2 regions of the Erwinia sp. 2186 genome follow, and region 2 is predicted to be linked to the other one. Evidence: predicted binding sites of a transcription regulator. Region 2 holds the regulator's gene; the other holds the start of a gene.
The links. Region 2 encodes PhoB, which activates phosphate uptake and scavenging genes when phosphate is short. Its sites were predicted from a motif close to CTGTCATAAAACTGNCNNAT; they were not measured.
Positions count from the first base shown of each region.

Region 1: the regulator PhoB is predicted to act here: its motif matches at 5,466-5,485, upstream of phoA (alkaline phosphatase).

Region 1 is NZ_CM173824.1:2,004,724-2,013,135, forward strand. It holds gene putP (sodium/proline symporter PutP) at 1-74, shown strand, start outside; gene efeU (iron uptake transporter permease EfeU) at 303-1,136, shown strand; gene efeO (iron uptake system protein EfeO) at 1,190-2,314, shown strand; gene efeB (iron uptake transporter deferrochelatase/peroxidase subunit) at 2,321-3,604, shown strand; gene phoH (phosphate starvation-inducible protein PhoH) at 4,178-4,966, shown strand; tRNA gene ACXKZG_RS09230 (tRNA-Ser) at 5,236-5,323, opposite strand; gene phoA (alkaline phosphatase) at 5,569-6,975, shown strand; gene ACXKZG_RS09240 (low temperature requirement protein A) at 7,042-8,202, shown strand.
Region 2 is NZ_CM173824.1:3,723,340-3,731,751, forward strand. It holds gene proY (proline-specific permease ProY) at 1-249, opposite strand, end outside; gene brnQ (branched-chain amino acid transport system II carrier protein) at 320-1,645, opposite strand; gene ACXKZG_RS17430 (cobalamin-independent methionine synthase II family protein) at 2,052-3,155, opposite strand; gene ACXKZG_RS17435 (PstS family phosphate ABC transporter substrate-binding protein) at 3,331-4,257, opposite strand; gene phoR (phosphate regulon sensor histidine kinase PhoR) at 4,276-5,589, opposite strand; gene phoB (phosphate response regulator transcription factor PhoB) at 5,613-6,302, opposite strand; gene sbcD (exonuclease subunit SbcD) at 6,502-7,725, shown strand; gene ACXKZG_RS17455 (SbcC/MukB-like Walker B domain-containing protein) at 7,722-8,412, shown strand, end outside.

The DNA of each region.
Region 1 (8,412 bases), 1.7 Mb from region 2:
TGATGGGCCGCGAGCCAAGCGCTGCGGCACAGCAACGTTTCGAAGCAGCAGAAATCGAATACAACACCAAATAAGTCAGCGTTTACCACCGGGCGTCGCACTGACGCCCGGTCGGTTGACTGCCGTTGACTCTTCGCACGCCCCGTTTGTATCCGCTACAGCACCGCCGCGCCCCTTCTCGCAGATTGCGAAAATACCCACGATGCCTCTTGTTTTTTCGTTGCCGATAATGATAATCGATATCGTTTTGATTTACGTTTCTTTACCGCAACTGAAATTCTTTCACACTCGAGGGTGTAGGCATGTTTGTTCCATTTCTCATCATGTTACGCGAAGGCCTGGAAGCCGCGCTGATTGTCAGCCTGATCGCCAGTTACCTGAAGCGTACCCATCGCAGTGAATGGTTTGGCGCAATGTGGGTGGGCGTGTTTGTTGCCGCCGCACTCTGCCTTGGCGTTGGCTACTTTATCAACGAAACCACCGGCGAATTCCCGCAGAAAGAGCAGGAGCTGTTTGAAGGGATCGTGGCCGTGGTGGCCGTGTGTATCCTGACCTACATGGTGTTCTGGATGCGCAAAGTGTCCCGCAACGTGAAGGCCCAACTGGAAGATGCCGTGGACAATGCGTTGCAGAAGGGCAAAAGCAGCGGCTGGGCGCTGATTATGATGGTGTTCCTGGCGGTTGCCCGTGAAGGCCTCGAATCGGTGTTTTTCCTGCTCGCGGCGTTCCAGCAGGATGTGGGCATTGGTCCACCGTTGGGCGCCATACTGGGCCTGGCGACCGCGATTATCCTCGGCATGCTGATCTACTGGGGCGGCGTGCGTCTTAACCTGGCGACCTTCTTCAAGTGGACCAGCCTGTTTATCCTGTTTGTGGCCGCCGGTCTGGCCGCCGGTGCAATCCGCGCCTTCCACGAAGCCGGACTGTGGAATCATTTCCAGGACATCGCCTTTGATATGAGTAATACGCTCTCCACCAGCACCCTTATCGGTACGCTGCTGGAAGGGATGTTGGGCTACCAGGAAACGCCAAGCGTCAGCGAAGTGGCGGTCTGGTTTATCTATTTAGTTCCTGCGCTGCTGCTGTTCTTTATGCCAGTGCGTCCACAGGCTACGGCAGTGCGTACCACACGCTAAGCCTTTGTCCGCGCCTGTTTTGCAGGCGCGTAACTTTTTCACAGGGATTTACTATGACTCTTCGTTTTCGCCAGCACGCGCTGAATGCTGCGCTCGTGACTTTGCTGACCGGTTCTGCCGCTGCGATGGCCGCTGATATTCCGCAGGTTAAAATCAGCGTGAATGACAAACAGTGTGATCCAATGAACGTCACGGTGAACGCGGGTAAAACCCAGTTCATCATCCAGAACAACAGCCAGAAAGGGCTGGAGTGGGAGATCCTGAAGGGGGTGATGGTGGTCGAAGAGCGTGAAAATATCGCGCCTGGCTTTACCCAGAAGCTGACGGCGAATCTGGAAGCCGGTGAATATGACCTGACCTGCGGCCTGTTAAGCAACCCGAAAGGCAAGCTGATCGTCAAGGGCACTAATGCGCCTTCTGACGGAAAGCCGGACGTGATGCAGTTGGTCGGACCGATTGCTGAATACAAAACCTACGTCACCAAAGAAGTGGTGGAACTGGTTGCCGGCACCAAAGCCTTTACCGATGCGGTGAAAGCGGGCGATATCGAAAAAGCCAAAGCGCTGTACGCACCAACCCGCCGTCATTACGAGCGCATCGAACCGATTGCCGAACTGTTCTCTGACCTGGATGGCAGCATCGACGCCCGTGAAGACGATTTCGAGAAGAAAGCGGAAGATCCTAAGTTCACCGGTTTCCACCGCATCGAGAAAGCACTGTGGGGCGATAAGAGCACCAAAGGCATGGAGTCCTTTGCGACTCAGCTGAACACCGACGTGTTGGATCTGCAGAAGCGCATTGACGAGCTGGCCTTCCCGCCAAGCAAAGTAGTTGGCGGTGCGGCGGGTCTGATTGAAGAAGTGGCCTCCAGCAAAATCTCCGGCGAAGAAGATCGTTACAGCCGCACTGACCTGTGGGATTTCCAGGCTAACGTTGACGGCGCGCAGAAAATTGTTAACCTGCTCCGTCCAATGCTGCAGAAGGCCGATGCGCCTCTGCTGGCGAAAATCGATGCGAACTTCAAGAAAGTGGACGGCATCTTGTCAAAATACCGGACCAAAGACGGTTACGAATCTTATGACAAGCTGACTGACGCTGACCGCAATGCAATGAAAGGCCCGATCACCACACTGGCGGAAGACCTTGCTAAGCTGCGCGGAACGCTGGGACTGGATTAATCGTAAATGGCAAAATCTGTGGATGACGCGGCACTGCCGTCGCGTCGTCGTTTATTAAAAGGCATGGGCATCCTTGGGGGTGCCTTTGCTGTAAGTGGTGGCTGTCCGGTGCATGCGGCACCGGATGATAAATCCTTCTCGCCAGGCGCCTTGTCGCCTTCAGCAAGACAGGAGGCACAGCCGTTTTATGGCCTGCATCAGGCGGGCGTAACCACACCTCAACAGGCTGCGATGATGATCGTAGCCTTTGACGTTTTGGCGACCGACAAAGCGGATTTGCAACGGTTGTTCCGCTTGCTCAACGATCGCATTGCCTTCCTGACCAAAGGCGGCAAAGCGCCGCTGGTGACCAATCCACGCTTACCGCCAATGGATTCCGGCATTCTGGGAGATGATATTTACCCGGATAATCTGACCATTACGGTGTCGGTGGGGCATTCACTGTTTGACGAGCGCTATGGGTTACAGGCGCAGAAGCCGGTGAAATTACAGGCGATGACGCGTTTTCCTAACGATGCGTTGGATGCCCGTCTGTGTCACGGCGATCTGCTGCTGCAAATCTGTGCCAACACCAATGACACGGTGATCCATGCCCTGCGCGATATCATCAAGCATTCGCCGGATCTGCTTAGCGTGCGTTGGCGTCGTGAAGGTTTTATCTCTGACCATGCTGCGCGCAGCAAGGGCAAGGAGACGCCAATCAATCTGTTGGGCTTCAAGGACGGTACGGCGAATCCGGATACCACCAACCAGCCGCTGATGGACTCGATTCTGTGGGTCACCGCCGGGCAGGGCGAACCGGCCTGGACCGTGGGCGGCAGCTATCAGGCGGCGAGGATAATCCAGTTCCACGTTGAGTTCTGGGACCGCACGCCACTGCGCGAGCAGGAGACGATCTTTGGTCGCGTGAAGCACAGCGGTGCGCCGTTAGGGATGCAGAACGAGCATGATGTGCCTGACTATGCCAGCGATCCTGATGGCAACGTCACGCCGCTGGATGCCCATATACGTCTGGCAAATCCCCGTACGCCTGAAACGCAGAGCAATTTAATGCTGCGTCGCGGCTACAGCTATTCGGCGGGGGTATCAAACGCGGGTCAGCTGGAAATGGGCCTGTTGTTCGTTTGTTATCAGCATGATTTAGAAAAAGGTTTTCTCAGCGTGCAAAAAAGGCTGAACGGTGAAGCCCTCGAGGAATATATCAAGCCGATTGGCGGGGGATATTTCTTTGTGCTACCCGGTGTCCGGGATGATAAGCATTATCTTGGGCAGTCTTTGCTGGAAGCCTGATAGTTTCATTAAAGAACCTTCTGCTTCGTTGTGAAGCGGGAGGTTATTTTTTAATCAGTTATTTTTTTCACCCCTTTTTACTCCTCCCAGTGCATTTATCGATTCAGAAAAACCCGTAAGAAAAATCCATCTCGTTGAATTGCATCGTTATTTAATTTCTCACAGCCAGGGTGCGGGCTATTAACCGATAAAATGTTACGTCAGACGTAAAATAGATGTTGCATTGATCCTGAGATCTGTAGCACCTTATTAACAGCGGGTGTTTAAAGTGTTGACATGTCCACCACGGAGATCGCGAATGGTAAAGTGTTGTAACGGACAGATGTACCATAAACAAAGTTTCGCGGCTCCATGCGAGGGCGCTACTCCCGCTTCAACTTTCTCTTCTCTCTTATATTCTAACGGCCAACTTCTTTCTTTTTCAAACCGGTGCACAGCTGCGCTCAAACACGGCTATGCGCTAACACAATGGCCAGACAAGGCTTAAAAGGAAGCCACCGAAACCTCTAAAGCGTTCACGTAATCGCATCGATTTGCAGGTGCGGGAAATGAAACCAACTGTAAGGTGCCACTATGGGAAGACAGAAAGCAGTGATCAAAGCGCGTCGTGAAGCAAAACGTGTGCTTCGTAGCGATTCACGCAGTCACCGTCAGCGTGAAGAAGAATCGGTCACCTCGCTGGTGCAGATGGGTGGGTTAGAGTCAATTGGCATGGCGCGTGATACCCGTGACCATTCCCCGATTGAAGCCCGAAATGAAGCTCAGGCGCACTATCTTAAAGCCATAGAAAGCAAACAACTGATCTTTGCCACAGGCGAAGCCGGTTGCGGTAAAACCTGGATCAGCGCAGCGAAAGCGGCTGAGGCCCTGATTCATAAGGATGTTGACAGGATTATTGTTACGCGTCCGGTGTTGCAGGCGGATGAGGATTTGGGATTCCTCCCTGGAGATATCTCAGAAAAATTCGCTCCGTACTTCCGGCCAGTGTATGACGTTCTGGTTAAACGTCTGGGCTCTTCCTTTATGCAGTATTGTCTGCGTCCCGAAATTGGCAAAGTGGAGATCGCTCCCTTCGCTTATATGCGTGGACGAACGTTTGAAAATGCCGTGGTGATCCTTGATGAGGCGCAAAACGTCACCGCCGCCCAGATGAAGATGTTTCTGACACGCCTTGGGGAAAACGTCACCGTGATTGTGAACGGCGATATCACACAGTGTGATTTGCCGTCCCATGTGAAGTCGGGTCTCAGCGATGCGCTATCTCGCTTCGAGGACGACGACATGGTCAGCGTGGTGCGTTTCGAGAAAGAAGATTGCGTACGTTCACAGCTCTGCCAGCGTACGCTTCTCGCTTACGGCTAAGAATCTGACTAGCTGAACCGAGCCCGGATGAAAGTCCGGGCTTTTTTATGCAAAAAAAAGTCTGAACGTAAGTTCAGACTCTTCTTTGAATATGGTGGTGAGAGAGGGGGATCACGAGGCACATCCCTGTGCCTCGCCCTTTGGGCAGCAGAGCTGTGCAAAACGGCTGTCCTGCCGTTTTGTCGAACCCTGTCGAGGCTTCTCACCCCTCTCTCCTGAATTTTATGCAAAAAAAAGTCTGAACGTAAGTTCAGACTCTTCTTTGAATATGGTGGTGAGAGAGGGGTTCGAACCCTCGATACGTTGCCGTATACACACTTTCCAGGCGTGCTCCTTCAGCCACTCGGACACCTCACCATATTTTTACTGCTGCGTCCCAGAGGGGCGACGGGGCGCTACTATAGGCAGTCGCAGGGAAGCGGTCAAGCAGAATTTTCTTTGCTTCTATCAGCTTATCCTCAATCCACTCACTGATTTATCCAGAAAGTTCACAAAAATCAGGTCATAAAACTGACATCAACTAAACACAAAAATGTCATGGTTGTGTCGCAGACTGGCTCCCTGAAATGTTTAGCAAAACTTACTCATGGAGCCTTGAGTTTATGAACGTTAAAAGCCTGTTTACCCTGTCTTTGGTTGCCTCTGTTATCTCTTCCTCCGCCATCGCCGATATCGCCACTTACACCCGGGCCGCGCAGGGCGATATCACCCAGCCTGGCGGTGCCCGTCGCTTGACCGGCGACCAGACCGACGCGCTGAAAGCCTCGCTGAACAGCAATAAAGCCAAAAACGTGATCCTGTTGATTGGCGATGGCATGGGCGACTCTGAAATTACCGCAGCACGTAACTATGCAGAGGGCGCGGGCGGCTTTTTTAAAGGGATTGATGCGCTGCCGCTAACCGGGCAATACACGCATTACGCGCTGGACAAGAAAACCCATAAACCGGATTACGTCACTGACTCTGCCGCATCAGCCACCGCGTGGAGCACCGGGGTGAAATCGTATAACGGCGCAATCGGCGTGGACGTTAACGGCAACGATCACCCAACCATTATGGAAATGGCGAAAGCGGCGGGTAAAGCAACGGGCAACGTCTCAACTGCTGAGCTGGAAGATGCGACGCCAGCGGCGCAGATCGCCCATGTCACATCGCGTAAGTGTTATGGCCCGGAAAAAACCAGCGAGCTATGCGCCAGTAATGCGTTAGAAAAAGGCGGCAGGGGATCGATTGCTGAGCAGCTGCTGAATGCCCGTGCGGATGTGACGTTCGGCGGCGGCGGTAAAACCTTCAGCGAAACCGCGAAAGCCGGCGAGTGGCAGGGCAAGACGCTGGAAGAGCAGGCTAAGCTGCGGGGTTATCAGTGGGTCAGCGATCTTAACGGCTTGACGGACATTACCGAAGCGAATCAGGACAAACCGGTGTTAGGTCTGTTTGCTCAGGGCAACATGCCGGTGCGTTGGAAAGGGCCGAAAGCGACCTGGCACGGCAACGGTGAAGACAAGGCGATAAGTTGTGAAGTGAATGCCGAACGTCCGGCAACCACGCCGACGTTGGCGCAGATGACCGACAAAGCAATTGCGTTGTTGAGCAAGGACCAGAATGGCTTTTTCCTGCAGGTTGAAGGCGCGTCGATAGATAAGCAGGATCACGCTGCCAACCCATGTGGTCAGATTGGTGAGACGGTCGATCTGGACGAGGCGGTACAGAAGGCGCTGGAGTTTGCCCGTAAAGACGGTAACACGCTGGTGATTGTGACGGCTGACCATGCGCACTCCAGCCAGATCGTTGCCAACGACAGCAAAGCGCCTGGCCTGACGCAAACGCTGAAGACCAAAGAGGGGGGTTTTATGACCCTCAGTTACGGCAATTCTGAGGAGGATTCTCAGGGCCACACCGGCACGCAATTGCGTATTGCTGCTTACGGTCCGCATGCGGCTAACGTTGTCGGGCTGACCGATCAGACCGATCTGTTCTACACGCTGAAATCGGCGATGGAAATCCAGTAACTTTTTCTGGTTAGCCTGGGGGAGCTTCGCTAAGCTGAATCAGCGACTCCCTTCAGGAATAATGTCATGCGGCAGAGCTTGTTACGTGTACGCGATGGTCAGGGCGCCACCGTGTCGTTTTCTGAATTACTGTTCGATCTGATTTACGTCTTCGCCGTTACCCAACTTTCCCACTATTTGCTGCATCATCTGACGCTGGTCGGCGCGTTGCAGACGCTGTTGCTGTGGTTTGCCGTCTGGCTGGCCTGGCAATATACCGCCTGGATCACCAACTGGTTCGATCCGGAAACCCGGCAAATCCGTCTGTTGTTGTTCGCCATTATGTTGCTGGGGCTGTTTGCATCTTCAGCCTTGCCTGAAGCCTTTGGCGAAAGGGGATTGGTGTTTGCCTTATTCTACATTGCGATGCAGGTTGGCCGTGCGGCGGTGACGTTGTTCTGGTTGCCGGACAATCATCTGTTACAACGTAACTTTCAGCGCATCTTAGGCTGGATGGTGATTTCCGCGGTGTTTTGGCTGATTGGCGGTGTTGTAGAGGGGAATGGGCGGATGGTGTGGTGGGCGATCGCCATTGCCTGTACCTACATTTCGCCGATGATAGGTTTCTGGTTGCCGGTGTTAGGGCGTTCAAATACGTCAAGCGAGTGGACGATTGAGGGCCATCATCTGGCGGAGCGCAGTCAGCTGTTTGTGATTGTGGCGTTGGGGGAGACCATTCTGATCACTGGTGCGACATTGAGTGAGCTGGAGCGTTGGGATGCGCCGGTGATCATTGCCTCATTAGTGGCATTTCTTGGCAGTCTGGCGATGTGGTGGGTCTATTTTGACACCAGCAGTAAAGCGGGCAGTCATGCGATCCAGCAGTCGGAAAACCCGGGACAAATGGGGGCCTGTTATCATTATGTGCATGTGGTATTGGTCGGGGCGATTATCGTTTGTGCGGTGGCGAACGAGTTGGTGATCGTCCATCCCGACGGGCATATGGATGCCAGCGCAATAGCGGTTTTGTTATTGGGTCCCGCCGCCTATCTGGCCGCCAACGGCATTTATAAAACGATGGTGTACCGGCGTTTCCCGCTTTCGCACATTGCCGGGTTAGTGGCTCTGTTGGCGCTGTTACCGGTTTGTTTTATCACCGACAGGCTGATGATTAACGGATTAACAACAGTGGTGATGATCGCCGTCGCCGGATGGGAAAGCATATCGCGGGGGAAGGGAGTGGCTTAAGGTCAACACCGCGTTGGGTGGTAGGGCGGAGGTCAACACCGGGTTGGGTGGTAGGGCGCCGGCACAGAGCGCCTTATCCGAGACGCCGTGAATCCATCCCTGGAGGCTTGGCTGCGGCATCCCTGCCGCAGACACTCGGCTAAGGCGCTCTGAGCCGCCACCTTATAGCATTGGTGTCGATGGGTGGACTGGTGGACGCACAAATCAAAG
Region 2 (8,412 bases):
GCCAAGGTAGTCCTGCGCATAGCGCGAAAAGGAGCTGGCCTGAGGATTGTTGACGGACATTTCGCCGAGCGCGCGCATGATGATATACGCAATCGCGCCGCCGATAATATACGCGAGAATCACGCTCGGACCGGCCATTTTCATCGCATCTGCCGAGCCATAGAACAGCCCGGTGCCGATTGCCGATCCCAATGCCATAAAACGAATGTGGCGGGTACTCAGTCCCTTTTTGAGCGTATTTTTTGTCATGTTTCGGGTTCTGCTTTCACTCTGACTGCGTCTTCTGCCGCACGGGCAACAGAAGACGCGGGGGTTAAGACTATTTCTGCTGCGCGCTGACCTGCTCACGACTGCCGGAGACGCGGTCATACACGGCCACCAGTACCAGCATGGCCAGCGATGGCGGCAACCAGGCCAGACCTTGTTCTGCCAGCGGCAGATGCTGGGCAAACGCCGGCAGCAAATCTTTCCAGCCGGTGGTTTTGATCGCATCAACAATGCCGAACAGCAGGCTGACCAGCATGGTTGGCGCAATAATGCGGGTGTTTTTGTTCCACCAGGTCAGGGTAAAGCTCAGCAGCACCAGCACGATGCACGGCGGATAAATCGCGGTCAGCACCGGAATGGAGATGGCAATCAGATGGCTCAGGCCGAGGTTAGACACCACCATTGAGAACAGACCCAGCACAAACACCAGCTGGCGATAGCTCAGCGGCAGGTACTGCTCAAAGAACTCGGCACAGGCACAGGTCAGGCCAACTGCCGTCACCATGCAGGCCACAAAGATCAGCGCGGCGAGGAACACGCTGCCCATGCCACCGAAGGTCTGCTGAACATAGGCGTGCAGGATAGTTGCGCCGTTGGCACCCTGATCAACGATAGCTGAACTGTTGGAACCCAGCTTGAACAGCGCCAGATACACCAGCGTCAGGCCGACACCGGCAATCAAACCGGCCAGCACGGTATAACGCGTCAGCAATTTCGCGTCACTGACGCCACGCGAACGCGCTGCGTTGACAATCACGATGCCGAACACCATTGCTCCCAGCGTATCCATGGTCAGGTAACCATTGACGAAGCCGCTGGAGAACGCCGCATGTTGATACGCCTCGGTCGCCGGGGCCAGGCCGCCAGCAGGCCAGATCAGCGCCGCGATGCCCAATATCGCCAGCGCCACAATTTTCAGCGGCGCCAGGAAGTGGCCAACGGTATCCAGCAGTTTGCCGGGATACAGGGAAATGCCGATCACCAGCGAGAAGTAAATCAGGCTGTAGATAAACAGCGGCAGCCAGCCGTCACCGGTCAGTGGCGCGATGCCGACTTCAAACGAGACGGTTGCGGTACGCGGCGTGGCGAACAGCGGGCCAACGGCAAGGTAGCAAACGGTGGCCAGCACCAGTCCGGCTGCTTTACCGATAGGCGTACTCAGCGCATCCACGCCGCCGCCGACACGGGCCAACGCAATGACGGTGATCACCGGCAGACCGACGGCAGTGAGCAGGAAGCCGAGGGCCGCAATCCAGACATGTTCACCCGACTGGATGCCGACCATAGGCGGGAAAATGATGTTACCTGCACCCACAAACAGCGCAAAGGTCATAAACCCCAGTGCCAGGATGTCTTTGGAAGTTAAACGATTCGTCATAAGCAGAAAATTAGCCCGTACTGGTGTTAAGTGAAGTCGCGATGTCAGCTTCATCACCCTGCCTGCACTAAAAACGCCAGAATTTCAGACCGATACAGGGCGATTGTCTGTCCTGTGGTCACTCTGGTAGCGGATTTGCGCTGATTTTAATCTGTTTACAGGGGGATAACGTAAAAACGGCGCTAAGTAAACCGTTTATAGGGCAGAAAGGCAAGGCGGGATCGGAAAAGCAGAGCGATATGTTGCAAAAAAAGAACCAGCCAGTGTATCACTTCAGGTTATCGGCTGGATGCCTTACATGATTTGTATTTTATTTGTGCAACGCGGGGTTAATTTCTGCAGGGAATGGCCGGATGATGCACAAAAGGCGCGGAATTCCGCGCCTTTTACACAGGTTGATGCAGGGTTACCAGACGTCTTTGGCGATATCGACCACCAGACGCAGCTTCGCCCACTGCTGCTCTTCGGTCAGGCTGTTGCCCTCTTCAGTGGAGGCAAAGCCACACTGCGGGCTCAGGCAGATTTGATCGAGGCTGACAAACTGCGCCGCTTCGGCAATCCGCGCTTTCACCGTTTGCGGATTTTCCAGCTCACCGTTTTTAGTGGTGATCAGGCCCAGCACCACCTGCTGCTTGCCGGGTTTGATAAAGCGCAGAGGCTCGAAGCCGCCGGAACGCTCGTTGTCATACTCCAGGAAGAAGGCATCAATATTCACGGTGCCGAACAGAATTTCTGCCACCGGCTCATAGCCGCCTTCGGAGATCCAGGTTGAACGGAAGTTGCCGCGACAGACATGCAGACCAATGGTCAGATCGTCCGGCTTGCCTTCGATGGCTTTATTCAGCACCTGCGCATAGATGCGCGCCAGCTGTTCTGGATCGTCGCCGCGCTCGCGGATCTGGCTTTTCTGATCTTCAGAACAGAGGTAAGCCCAGACGGTGTCGTCGAGCTGAAGGTAACGGCAGCCGGCCGCATAAAATGCGCTTATCGCGTCACGGTAGACGGTGGCCAGATCGTCGAAGTAGTCGTTAAGATCCGGGTAAACGTTGGCGTCGATCGCCTTACGGCCACCGCGGAAGTGCATCACGCTTGGGCTAGGAATGGTCATTTTCGCCACCGCGTCGCCGCTGATACTTTTCAGGTAGCGGAAGTCTTCCAGCATCGGATGGTTACCGAAGGCGATCTTGCCGGTGACACGGATACCGTGGGCTTTGGTCTGCACGCCGTTGAACTGGATGCCCTGCTCAGACTCATAGCGCTCAACGCCTTCCAGGCCATCGAAGAAGTCAAAGTGCCACCACGCGCGGCGGAATTCACCGTCGGTGACCACCTTCAGTCCACAGGCGCGCTGATGAGTGACCACATCACGAATGGCTTCATCTTCAATACGACGCAGGGCAACGGCATCAATCTCACCCTTCTGGAACTGCTCGCGCGCCTGTTTGATGGCGGCGGGACGAAGGAAGCTGCCTACCACTTCGGCACGATACTGAGCTGAATCTCTTTGCATGTTGTGTCACTCCTGACCTGCGCACACGCGCATAATTTACCGGTGAAATTATCACGAATCGTTATTCTTAGACTTCTGGATGTCTATATGTCCAGACGCAAGAGTGTCATGAGAGCGACGCTGGCGCAAACGAGGATAATTCATCAGACATGAAAAAAATTCATCTTGGCCGGTGTTAACGATCCTCAATCAGCGCACGCGCCTGACTGACCTGCTCTGGCGATAACGGCAGATATCCCGCCTGGGTGACCAGCGCCTGGCCGTCAGCGGATAACACGTGATGAAGAAACGCGGCGGTAAGAGGTTCCAGCGGCTTGCCGGGTGGTTTATTGACGTACAGGTACAGCTTGCGGGCGTAAGGATAACGGCCGCTGCGAATATTGGCCGCATCCGGCGCCACCCAGTTCTGGCCATCGCGGGACACCGGTAATGTCTTCACGCCGCTAAGATGAATGCCCATGCTGGCATAGCCAATGGCATTCAGCGTGCCCGCCACGGCCTGCACCACCGCCGCAGAGCCGGGATATTCCCCGACATCATTGCGGAAATCGCCATTACACAGCGCCTGCTGTTTGAAAAAGCCCCAGGTGCCGGAAGCGGAATTGCGGCCAAAACGCTGCAAAGGACGGGACACCCAGCCCGGCTGGGTTAACTGCACATCGCCCCAGCGATGCACCGCGGAGAGCGCGCCACAGCGGCGGGTAACGGAAAATATCGCATCGAGCTGCTGCGTATTCAGACCCTTGATCGGGTTGTCCTGATTGACCACCACCACCAGCGCATCCATCGCCACCGGCACGGCCAGCGGTGGATAGCCATAGCGGTCCTCGAACAGCTGGCGCTCAACCGCCTGCATCGGGCGACTCATTGCGCCAATCTGCGCCGCGCCGGCCGCCAGCGAGGTGGGTGCGGTAGAGGAACCGGCGGCCTGCACCTGCACATTCACGCCCGGAAACTGTCGGTTAAAGCTATCGCCCCACAGCGTCATTAAGCTGCCAAGGGTATCCGAGCCAACGCTGGTCAGGTTACCGGCCAGCATCCCCTCTTGTGCCTGGGTGGTCAGGCTGAAACAGGCCAGCAGCATCAGAAACAGCTTTTTCATCACAGGGTTCCGCTACGATCATCGAACCGCATTCTGTGCCAACTCGCTGCTGACAATCAACCTTGGTGGTAAGGAGAAGCTGAAACAGGTCTCTTTGCCGGGCTGGCTGGTAATGTCCAGCCGGGTGTTGTGGTGGCTGAGCGCATGCTTGACGATCGCCAGGCCAAGCCCGCTGCCGCCGGTTTGCCGCGAACGGGCCTTATCGACGCGGTAAAAGCGTTCGGTCAGTCGGGGAATATGCTCTTGTGCAATGCCCGGACCGTTATCCTTCACCTTAAATTGCGCGCCCTGTGGGATTCTCAGCCAGCTGATATCGATGCGCGTGCCGGCCGGCGTGTGGTTAACCGAGTTGTACACCAGGTTTGAGATGGCGCTACGCAGCTGTTCATCATTGCCATACACTCGCAAATCTGCGTCCATCGTGAAGTGAATCTCGTGCCGGCCCTGGCTCAGGGTTTCCGCTTCACGCTGCAGCAGACGCAGCATCATCGGCACGTCGACTTTTTCCTGCAGATCCAGCGCCGGTGCGGCTTCAATCCGCGACAGGGTCAGCAACTGTTTCACCAGGCCGTCCATGCGGCGGGTCTGCTCCTGCATGGTGTGCAGGGCCTTGTCACGCAGCGGGCCTTCCATCACCGAATCGTTCATCATCTCCAGATAGCCCTGCAGCACCGTTAACGGCGTGCGCAGCTCATGGCTGACGTTAGCAAAGAAGTTGCGGCGGGCACCCTCAAGCTGATGCATCTGCGTGACATCACGGGCCACCAGCAGCCATTGCCCTTCCGAGTAGGGCATCACGCGGAATTCCAGCTGACGATTGCTGTTCAGCACCAGCGTCAACGGTCGGGTAAAATCGCGCTGCCGCACATAGCGGGTAAACTCGGGATAGCGCAGCAGGTTAAGGATGTTCTGACCATTGTCTTCCGGCCAGCGCAGTCCCAGCATCTGTTGCGCCAGGCCGTTACACCAGAAAATGGTGCCCTCTTCGGTGGTCAATACCACCGCATCAGGTAAGGATTCGGCGCCACTGCGAAAGCGTTTGATCAGATGGCCCAGCTCACGCCGACGCCGGCGATTTCTCGCCTGCATCTGGTAAAGGCCATAAAAGAGAGGTTCCCAGCTGCCGCGCCCCGCCGGTGGCGTCATGCTGCGGTCAATCCACAGCCAGTGGGATAAACGAAGTAAATTAGCGAAATGCCAGCCCAAAACGGCTAACACCGATACCAGTAGCAGCCAGGGCAGGTAGCCCACCAGCAGCCCCAAAATCAGGGCCGGAAGGCAGGCGAGCACCACTTCCAGCAACAATCTCTTCCAGGAGAGGCGTTCCAACACGGTGAAGACTCCAGTGCGAACGATCAGTAACGTGCAGAGAAACGGTAACCTGTTCCGCGAACCGTCTGCACCATGCGATCGTGCCCGGTCAGTTCCAGCGCTTTACGTAAGCGGCGAATATGAACGTCAACGGTACGATCTTCGACGTACACGTTAGTGCCCCAGACATGATTAAGCAACTGCTCACGGCTGTAAACCCGCTCAGGATGGGTCATAAAGAAATGCAGCAGCTTGTATTCCGTCGGCCCCATTTCCAGCGGCTGGGTGTCTGACATCACGCGATGAGACGAAGGATCCAGGCTCAGTCCCTGCATCTCAATCACTTCTTCCACCGCCATTGGCGAGATCCTGCGCATTACCGCTTTAATCCGCGCCACCAACTCTTTCGGCGAAAACGGCTTGGTAATATAGTCGTCAGCCCCCACTTCCAGACCGCGAACGCGATCTTCTTCTTCACCGCGCGCCGTCAGCATCATCACCGGAATGTCGCGGGTCATCGCTTCACGCTTTAAATGCTTGATAAACTGAATGCCTGAACCACCCGGGAGCATCCAGTCCAACAGGATCAAATCAGGCCAGGGTTCGATAAGCAAATTGACCGCACTGTCATAATCTTCCGCTTCTATCGGTTGATAGTCATTTTGCTCCAGCACGAAACACAACATCTCACGGATTGGGGCTTCATCTTCGACTACCAGAATACGCTTAGCCATTATTGCTCCTGCTACTGTGACGGAATGTCACTGGATTTGCGGCGTCATTATGCGTCAGTTTTATGACAGTTTTATGAAAAAAGCACGGCCCGGGCCGCCGTTTTATAACACTTTTGTGAAGGTTACAGTCATTCAGACTGGGGTTTTACGCGTTGCTGTTTATAATCGTCGACTCTGCCTTGCGCCTTAAAGGGATCTCATGCGAATTATCCACACGTCAGACTGGCATCTGGGCCAATTTTTTTACACCAAAAGCCGCGCCCCGGAACATCAGGCTTTTACAGACTGGCTGCTGGCTCAGGCGGTGGAACATCAGGTGGATGCCATTATCATCGCGGGGGATATTTTCGACACCGGTTCGCCGCCCAGCTATGCGCGCGAGCTGTATAACCGTTTCGTGGTCAACCTCCAGCAAACCGGCTGTCAGCTGGTGGTGCTGGGTGGCAATCATGATTCCGTCGCCACGCTGAATGAATCGCGTGAGCTGCTGGCCTGTCTCAACACCCGGGTGATCGCCGCGGCCAGTGACGATATCGCCCAGCAGGTGGTGATCCTGAATAAGCGCAATGGCGAACCTGGCGCGGTCCTGTGCGCCATTCCCTTCCTTCGCCCGCGTGACATCACCGTCAGCCAGGCCGGTCAGTCTGGCCATGAAAAGCAGCAGAGCCTGCTGGAGGCCATCACCCAGCATTACGATCGCTGCTGGCAGGCGGCGCAGGCCGAGCGGCAAAGGCTGGATTTACCGTTGCCGATTATTGCTACCGGCCATCTGACCACCGTCGGCGTGACCAAAAGTGATGCGGTACGCGATATCTATATCGGCACGCTGGATGCTTTTCCGGCCCAGGCATTTCCCCCGGCGGATTACATCGCGCTCGGTCATATCCACCGCGCGCAGCGCATCGCCAACACGGAGCATATTCGCTACAGCGGCTCCCCGATTCCGCTCAGTTTTGACGAGTTGGGCAAAGACAAAAGCGTGTTTCTGGTCGACTTTGCCGACGGCAAGCTGAGCCAGGTTGAAACGCTCTCCGTCCCGCTGTTTCAGCCGATGCAGATGATCAAAGGCTCGCTGGAGGAGATTGAGCAGCAGCTGGCCGCGATTGCGCCGCGTGAAGATGGCAAGCCGGTGTGGCTGGATATCGAGATTTCCACCCAGGCGTGGCTGAACGACCTTCAGCGGCGTATTCAGGAACTGACCCAGGAAATGCCGGTGGAGGTGGTGCTGTTGCGCCGCAGCCGCGAGCAACGGGAACAGGTTATCGACCGGCAAAACAATGAAACCCTCAGCGAACTCAGCGCGCAGGAGGTGTTTAGCCGCCGTCTGGCGCTGGAAGAAAATGAACAGCCTGAACGGCTGGCGCGGGCGACGGCGCTGTTCACCCTGACGCTGGCAGAAATTGATGATGAGGTGCAACCGTGAAAATCCTGACGCTGCGGTTTAAAAACCTCAACTCGCTGAAAGGCGAATGGAAGATAGATTTTACCGCCGAGCCCTTTGCCAGCAACGGTTTGTTTGCCATTACCGGCCCGACCGGCGCGGGAAAAACCACCCTGCTGGATGCCATCTGCCTGGCGCTGTACCACGAGACGTCGCGGCTGGGGAAACTCTCGCAGACGCAGAACGATTTGATGACCCGCGACACCTCAGAATGTCTGGCCGAGGTTGAATTTGAAGTGAAAGGCGTGGCCTGGCGGGCATTCTGGAGCCAGAACCGCGCACGCGGCGCGGTGGATGGGAATCTGCAGGCCCCGCGCGTCGAGCTGGCCCGCTGTGATGACAACAAAATCGTCGCCGATAAGGTGAAAGACAAGCTGGATATGCTGACCGCGCTGACCGGGCTGGATTTCGAGCGTTTCACCAAATCGATGATGCTGTCGCAAGGGCAGTTTGCCGCCTTTCTGAATGCCGATGCCAACAGCCGGGCAGAGCTGCTGGAAGAGCTGACCGGCACCGAAATATACGGTCGCCTGTCCGCCAACGTCTTTGAACGGCATAAAAACGCCAAAGTGGCGCTGGATACGCTGCGTGCGCAGGCCAGCGGCATGGCGCTGCTCGACGAAGAGCAACTGCAGCTGCTAACAACCCAGTTAGCGCAGCTGGTGTCGG